2 regions of the Mesobacillus boroniphilus genome follow, and region 2 is predicted to be linked to the other one. Evidence: riboswitches for the same ligand, from Rfam matches in the RefSeq annotation. Region 2 holds a riboswitch; the other holds the start of a gene.
The links. Region 2 has a riboswitch for S-adenosylmethionine ahead of mtnW (2,3-diketo-5-methylthiopentyl-1-phosphate enolase). Riboswitches for the same ligand answer to the same signal wherever they lie in the genome.
Positions count from the first base shown of each region.

Region 1: linked by a shared signal. The riboswitch ahead of DYI25_RS16780 (methionine ABC transporter ATP-binding protein) and the one ahead of mtnW (2,3-diketo-5-methylthiopentyl-1-phosphate enolase) in region 2 are both predicted to bind S-adenosylmethionine.

Region 1 is NZ_QTKX01000002.1:797,833-802,048, reverse strand. It holds gene DYI25_RS16785 (methionine ABC transporter permease) at 1-618, opposite strand, end outside; gene DYI25_RS16780 (methionine ABC transporter ATP-binding protein) at 608-1,621, opposite strand; SAM riboswitch class I at 1,889-1,993, opposite strand; gene DYI25_RS16775 (chromate transporter) at 2,331-2,861, opposite strand; gene DYI25_RS16770 (chromate transporter) at 2,858-3,433, opposite strand; gene DYI25_RS16765 (methyl-accepting chemotaxis protein) at 3,821-4,216, opposite strand, start outside.
Region 2 is NZ_QTKX01000001.1:429,263-433,478, reverse strand. It holds gene DYI25_RS02105 (1,2-dihydroxy-3-keto-5-methylthiopentene dioxygenase) at 1-173, opposite strand, end outside; gene DYI25_RS02100 (methylthioribulose 1-phosphate dehydratase) at 239-874, opposite strand; gene DYI25_RS02095 (2-hydroxy-3-keto-5-methylthiopentenyl-1-phosphate phosphatase) at 871-1,533, opposite strand; gene mtnW (2,3-diketo-5-methylthiopentyl-1-phosphate enolase) at 1,530-2,753, opposite strand; SAM riboswitch class I at 3,054-3,161, opposite strand; gene DYI25_RS02085 (pyridoxal phosphate-dependent aminotransferase) at 3,241-4,216, opposite strand, start outside.

The sequences.
Region 1 (4,216 bases), on a different contig from region 2:
CAGCTGGACGAGGCAAATAAGGATAATGACTGTCGTGATCATGATTGTATTGTCGTATCTGTAATAGCCGAAGCGGATCGCCAGGTCACCAACTCCCCCTCCGCCGACAATGCCAGCCATTGCGGAGTATGCAACAAGGCTGATGATCGTAATGGTAACACCCTGGACGATGCCTGGCTTTGCCTCAGGAATCAGGACATCTTTGATAATCATCCATGGAGTAGCACCTGTCGCAACGGCTGCTTCAATGACTCCTTTATCGATTTCGCGGAAGCTTTGCTCTACGATTCTTGCAAAAAATGGAATCGCCGCGACAGATAACGAAACAGATGCGGCTGTCGGCCCGATTGTCGTACCCGCAATTATATTCGCCAATGGCAGCAGGGCGATCAACAAGATGATAAATGGAACCGAGCGAATCATATTGACGATGAAGCCGGCAATATTTTTAAAAATTTGATTTTCAAGGAAAAGTCCTTTATCGGTGACAAAAAGCAGTACCCCAGTAGGCAATCCTACGATAATGGCGACAAGGATGGAGATGCCGACCATATAGATTGTTTCAAAAAACGCTTTGTTCAATTCCGGCAGCAATGCAATCAGGTTATCAAGCAGCATCATCAATCACCTCCAGGTTTTTCGTTCTTGCCGCTATGTAGGCAATCGCCCGGTCAATCTCCACCTGGTCTCCCGAAACCTCCATGATGAAAATCCCCAATGGAATATCCTGAATATATTCGATCTTCCCATGCAGGATATTGCCGCGAACCTTAAAGGTCTGGAATACATCAGAGATGACTCCCTGCTCAGCAATCTCACCCTGGAAATAGATTTTAATCAGCTTTCCTTGACGCTCCTCCAGCAATCTTTCCGGCAGTTCGAATTGTAGGATTGAGTTGACGAAGTCCTTTGTGAGAGGTTGTTTCGGATTTGCGAAGACCTCATACACATCCCCTTCTTCAATGATTTTCCCATCTTGCATAACAGCCATCCTGTCACAGATGGTCTTGACGACTTCCATCTCGTGGGTGATGAGGACAATCGTGATGCCTAATTCACTATTAATCTTTTTAAGTAAAGATAGGATTGATTTGGTCGTGCTTGGATCCAAAGCGGAGGTAGCTTCATCACATAGGAGGACAGATGGATTATTCGCCAGTGCCCTGGCGATGCCAACGCGCTGTTTCTGTCCACCTGACAATTGTGCCGGATAGACATCTTTTTTATCAGAAAGGCCGACCATATCAAGAAGCTCAGTTACTCTATCTTGGATTTTTGCTTTCGGAAGACCTGCTGCTTTCAGTGCGAATGCGATGTTTTCACTAACTGTCTTTGCGCTTACAAGATGAAAATGCTGAAAGATCATCCCGATTTTCAAGCGCGCTTTTCTAAGTTCACTTTTGCTCAAAGAAGTAAGCTCTACACCGTCAATATGTATTTCTCCTGATGTCGGTTTTTCAAGGATATTCAGGCATCTAATCAAAGAACTTTTGCCAGCCCCGCTGTATCCGACAATTCCGTAGATCTCTCCCTTTTCTACTTTTAATGAAACTTGGTCAACACCTGTAACCGACCCTTTTTTCGTTTCATATATCTTCACCAGGTTTTTCACTTCAATCATGCTTCGCACCCCCGTTTTTTTAAAATAAAAGGCTGTTTTCGTAAAGATTGTTGTTAAAATCCTAAAGCCGACTTTAACGTAATAGAACGCCATTTTGTAGTTCGGTATTAAGTTTGCATGCTCTTTTCTCATAACAAGAGGCTACTTTGGGAAGAAAAATAGTTCATTCACTCCTATTTAGTAATCAATAGCAGCAAAGTTTGAGAAAAGAGCCAAATAAAAAATGCCTCTTTCATTCATAGAAAGAGGCATCGTAAACATCTATACGACTTATCTTTCAGAATGAAAACATTCTGTAGGAAGTGGCACCTTTCCAAAAAGGAGGTTGCCGGACGTCATAGGGCCTAATCCCTCAGTCTCTCTTGATAAGTAACTTATTAAATTAATTTTGATAATTGAAATATTAAAACTATCTGATTTATTTGTCAACAAAGTTTTTCCAATGTTTTTTAATGATATCGCTTACATGATTGTGGGAGTAAGGAAATATTTTTTTAAAAAGGCTCTATTAAATTAGGCTGTTGATTTTCGTTCCAGGCACTTCGCTTTCCGCGGGTGGCCCGGGGAGCCTCCTCGGCGCTTTCAGCGCCTGCGGGGTCTCCCTGTCCCATGCTCCCGCAGGAGTCTTCATGCCTTCCACTACAATCAACAAGATTAAAATTAACATTGGGCTTTAACAGAGCCTTTTCTGAAAAAGAAAAACCCTTGTTTACGATAAAACAAGGGCACCGTAAACAAGGGATCCCGCGATGATATAGGCGGGGTGGACTTTAAATTTTTCCATAAGGAGGAAGCTGATTCCGCCAATCAGAATTGTCTGTGTCAGGCCGACCCCTTCATAGGAGGAGAAAAAGAAATCATAGGTCATGACTCCTAAAAGTACGGCAATGACAGGGCGGACGACGATTGTCAGCCTTTTGACACGCGGGGAATCTTTGAACTTCATCAACAGTCCGAGCAAACTGATCATTAGGATCAAGGATGGTGCCACCGTGGCAAATACCCCCACTATAGCACCAAGGATGCCGCCTTCAGCATATCCAATATACCCAGCCATCTTGGTTGCAATCGGTCCTGGCAGGGCGTTCCCCATCGCCAGCACTTCACTGAATTCATTAACTGTCATCCATTCATAACGATCAACAACTTCATTTTCGATTAATGGAATGGAGGCAGGACCACCGCCATATCCTAGTATCCCCGGGATGAAGAAGGCCAAAAATATATGGAAATAAATCATTTCTGCTCCCCTCCCTTTTGTTTATTTTCAGATGGAGTAGGGTCTTTTTTCAGCAAAGCACCGAGCAGCAATACAAAAATTAAAATGGCGGGGTGCAGGTTCAAGAATTGAAGAAGAACCAGGCTGCCAATAAGGGCCACGGCTGTCCAGCCCCATCCAAGCTTCGACTTACCAGACTTCTTGATGAAATCCCATGTCAGGACAGCAAGCATGACGGCAACAACCGGAACAACAGCCTCTGCCATTCCATTCACCCATGGCTCATCTTTGTATGAGTTCAGTCCTGTAAGCAGCAGGATCATCAGAATGATAGCCGGAATCATCGTCGCGGCGAGGGCATTGATCATCCCCAGGTATCCGCCTACGCGATAACCAATATAGCCAGCCATTTTCGTGGCAATCGGTCCCGGCAGCGCATTTCCCAAGGCAAGGATATCACCGAACTCATCAGAGTCCATCCATTTATATTTTTCTACCACTTCCTTATGTACAAGCGGAATCGAAGACGGGCCGCCGCCATATCCGAGGATTCCCACGCGAAAAAACGCTAAGAATAAATCTCTTTGTTTCAAAACTTCACCTTCTTTTCTGTTATTGGTGCCTAAAGCAGTCCCATTTCTATAAATCTTATTTCTTTTATTTTATTATAGACTCATATAATCGATACTGCATGTCAAATTCAAGTTAATTCACCCTCCGTCGCCTCATTTATCGCCATGTAAATGGTTAAGGTACCCTTACCCAGGCAATATATTGGCGAATTTTCAATTTTTTCGACCACATTTTGAATTATATCGACCACATCCACGAATATTTCGACCACTTTTGGAATTAATTCGACCACATCCACGAATATTTCGACCAAGTCGCAATCCTGAAGTTGACATCCCCAATTCGGTCGCACTTAGCTCTTCTTATAAAAAAGTACCACAGCCCCAGCGGCCATGGTACTCTTCAGTTTATCTATTAAACTTAAAAATAGTAACGGAATCATTCAACTCATTTGTCAGCTTCCTCAAGTCTGTAACCTTTTTCGACAGGTTTCCAAATGCAGATAATTGTTCAGTGGTCGATGCCGAGATTTCCTCGCTTCCTGCTGCTGTCTCCTCGACGACCGCACTGATGGATTCCACATTGTGGAGGACCCTTGCGCCCAGTTCTTTTGAGGCATCCATACCTTCGACAAGCTGAGTGATTTTTTCCGAAATACCGGTTACCTTAGACTCGATATTTCCAAATGCGCTCATTGTTAAATTCATTGATTCCATCTGCTCATCCGCGATGGCACCGCCTTTGTTCACTGCTTCTCCTATTTCATCGAGACCGTTTTTCAGAAGGTTGACCATATCAAAGAT
Region 2 (4,216 bases):
TCAAGGATTTGCTGTTTTTCCTCGTCAGTTAACAGGAACTTTTCCTGAAGGTTTGCTGGCAGCTTATTGATCTCCCACTTTTCATAGATAACTTCCTGTGCGTTCAGAAAAGCTTCTACCTGCTGCTCATCAACGATTCTCTCCTGTGTGTTTTGCTTTACGATAAATGCCATGTGAATCTCTCCTTTTTTAAAATGTGTATTATTTACCAAATGGAATCTGCTCTAAAGATCCTGAGTTAAACTACCTTGAACAATTGGAATGGCTTGTGCTCGAGTAATCTTAACTGGTAACGGAATAAAAACTCAGTAGCTTCGAGAATTTTTTTAGCTTCAAATGCGTTCCTGCCCCAGACTGTAATGCCATGGTTACGGATAAGGACTGCGCCAGTATCCCCTTTTACGTGCTCTGAGAATGACTTAGCAAGGCTTGGGATATGCGCATAATTTGGAATAATGGGAATTTTGAGGACGGCATCTTCCTCCCAAATATTGAAAGCCTTAATTAATTCCTGTCCCTGGAATTGCACCTCGCCCCTGTCTCCATAGACTTCGGAGATGACATTGTTATCAATCGTATGGACATGGAGGCTGCATCCAGCATTTGTCTTCTTGTATACCTCGACATGGAGCAGTGTTTCGGCAGAAGGCTTCAGATGTGTTTCCTCCACCGGCCGGCCGTATTGGTCAACAAGCAAAAAGTCTTCATCAGTTCTTTTCCGCTTATCCTTTCCACTTGCCGTCACAAGGAATTGCACCGGGTCGCTTTTCACTTTAATCGCAAGGTTGCCGCTAGTTCCCATGAACCAATCACGCTCTGCCAGTTCGGCCTTTACATCCGCCAGTTCTTCCCACTTCGATTCTAAAATGCTCATCCCTTCACCCCTGTCTCAGTTTTAAGAGCTTCAATACAGTCGTAAAAAGTTTCAAATGGTCTATGTGGAATCTCCCACTCTTCACATTTATCTTTCAAGTAATCTCTAGCCAGCACAAAATCTGCTTTTTTTGCCGCTTCAAGATCCGTCACGGAGTCACCGATGACGATTTTATAAGCTCCAGTTTGTTCCAGCTTTCTCATGATTGATGGTTTGCAGCAGCCGCAATCATTTGAACATTGATCATCGCAGCTGTTTGGCCACTCAATTTTTATTGTTTTTCCAGAAAAATCAGAACTGTTACAGTAAACGCCATCTATTGGGCCAAATTGTTGAATGATAGGTTCTATGAAAAAATCAATGCCGCCGCTTACGATGTATACTGGTATTCCTTCCTTGCTGGCATAATCCAGGAATTCCTGAAAACCATGGCGAATCCTCGCATTCCGGACCGCAAACTCAACGATTTCTTTCTTCGAGGTGACTGGAAGGAGGGAAAACATTTTCCCTACCCCTTCCCTTATAGAAATGGTGCGGTTAAGAACTGCTTCTTTTAATCCGTCCCAGCCTTCAGGCCCAAATTCATTCATGATTGCAATGATATTGTCCTTTTCGGTCACTGTTCCATCAAAGTCGCAAAAAATCACTGGCTGCCTCACTTTGCCACCGCCTCAGCCGAACCCCAAAGACTTATAGCAGTCTTTAACTCATCATGCTCAAGGGCGCCTTCTTCAAGTGATTTTCCTTGAAGCACTGTTTCAATTGCCTGCCTGAATGCCTTGCCACCGCCCTTGGCTCCACCAGGATGGCCATGAACGCCTCCACCTGCATTAATAATAGAATCTACTCCGAAATCTTTTACAAGCAGCGGGACCATTCCAGGATGTATGCCTGCTGATGGAACTGGGAAAGTCCTTTTAAATTGATCCTCAGCAGTCAGTGCCTCAGCTATTGATATTGCCTGCTGCTTTTCGAGCGCAACACTTCCATAAGGTGACGGAAACAGCGAGAAGTCTGCTCCGGCATAACGGAGTAATTTTCCCAGAAGCAAGGAATGTGAAAAACCATATTCATCTGCCGATGTAAGCGCGCCACTTACTGCAGGGTGAGCCATGATTGGAATGCCGATTTCGTCATCTTCCCTAAGTTCCTGCAAAACATCCAAGCCATAGGCAAATACATTGAACAAAAATGCGTCGGCTCCAAGTTCAGCCGCTTTTCTCGCTTTGTCCCTCAACTGTGATGTTCTTCCTGTCAGGTTGGCAGCATATAAGGTTCTGTGTCCAGTAGATTCATAGACTTCATCCAGAACCTGTTTCCCAAGAGCGATCCTCTTTTCGAAAGGAGTAAGCTCATTTTCAAAAAGGATTTCGTCATCCTTGATCAGGTCAACTCCTCCGAGGCTCTGTTCTTTCAGCTGTTTTAACAGAAAGTCCATATCACGTCCGATGACACCCTTGAAGATACTCATAAGCAATGGCCGGTCGTGTACACCAAGCTTTTTCCTGATTCCTTCAATTCCAAAGCGGGGACCAGGGAATTCTTTTTTTAATTCTTCTCCAAATTCAAGGTCGACCAATTTAACCTTGCCATCAAGCGAAAGTTTTCCAAATACCGTTGTTAAAATTGCCGGCAGGTCTGGTGAAAAATTGAGGGCAGGATAAGCGATTTTGATTGTTGCCACCGTCTCTGAATTGCTGTCCAGGCTTGAACCTTCTACAGATACAACTCTCCCCTTATGTTTTTTTAATTGTTTTTGGTCCAGTTCAGGCAAGTCAGTCCAGGATCCCACTGTCAATCCAAGGGCGATTCCCTCTGCTTTTTTCTCCGGGTTATGTTTAGCATCATGGACTATATATGTCGCTGTAATTTCACTCATTAAGATCAATCCCTTTCTGTTAGAAAAGCGCAAGCGCCTTGTCCAGCCCCGACAATCGTTGCCCGCCTAAAACGCCACGTCGTGTGGCTGGCGGGTCTAGCACATCGTGTGCCACGGAGGGCCGACCAGTGAAGTCGGTCTTTGACTTCATTGGCAGGACCGAAGCGTCTCGAGGAGTTAGGAGCCGCAGCTAGACAAGCGACTCGAGGGGCTAGGCGCTGGAGCTAGACATTAATCAAAGTGCAAAAAATAATAAAAAAACCTCTTCACAAAGAAGAGGTTAGAAAATACACTAAACTCTTCTCATCTTTCAGCTTTCGCTGCAAGAATTAGCACCGTGCCCAGCTAAATGCTGGATCGGTTGCCGGGCTTCATCGGGCTCGTCCCTCCGCCTGCTCTTGATAAGAAAATAATTTAATCAAGTTATTTAATTGGTTAAAGTAAATTTGTTAATTAGGATTATGTCAGGTTCATAAATCAATGTCAACTATTTTTTGAAAATTCCCAAGCTTTCAATTCTACTTACTGCCTCATACAATCTCTCCTCGGAAGTCAATAAGCCAACCCTTACAAAACCCTCACCATGTTCACCAAACCCTACACCTGGCGCAACAGCTATATGTGCTTTTTCAAGCAAGAAATCCGCGAACTCCACCGAAGTGAACGGTTCAGGCACATTCAGCCAGGCAAAAAATGAGCCTTTCGGAGCAGTCACCTGCCAGCCAATATTCGTAAGACCGTCAATGAGTATATTTCTTCTCGATTCATATAGATCATTTAACTCAGCAACGCATTCCTGCGATCCTAACAGAGCCTCTGCTGCCGCCTCCTGGACTGCACCAAACAAGCTGACATACATATGGTCTTGAAGCAAGTTGATCGCAGCAATCACACTCTTGTTCCCTGCAGCAAACCCAACACGCCATCCAGCCATATTATACGTTTTTGACAGAGTATAAATCTCGATTCCTACGTCCTTAGCACCTTTTGACTGTAAAAAGCTTTGTGGCTGGTTCCCGTCAAAGCCAATTGCTCCATAGGCAAAATCGTGTACTACACAAATCTCATTTTTTCGAGCCAGCTCGATTGTCCGATCAAAAAATTCTTTGTCGGCAACTGCACCTGTAGGATTATTAGGGTAGTTCAGGAACATCAGCTTTGCTTTATCCAATTCCCCCGCACTTAATTCAGTATAATCGGGCAGAAAGCCATTCTCTTCTCGGAGTGGCATGGTAACCATCCTAGCCTTTGCCAGTTCGACTCCAGACCAGTAGTCAGGGTAGCCGGGATCAGGAACAAGAATCGAGTCTCCAGGGTTCAACAGGCATTGAGGTATTTCTACCAGGCCAGCCTTGCCCCCGAATAGGATGGCAATTTCTTCTTCTGGATCGAGATCGACTCCATACTGCCTTTTATAAAATGCTGCTGCAGCTTCTTTTAACGAGCGCAATCCTCTGAAAGGT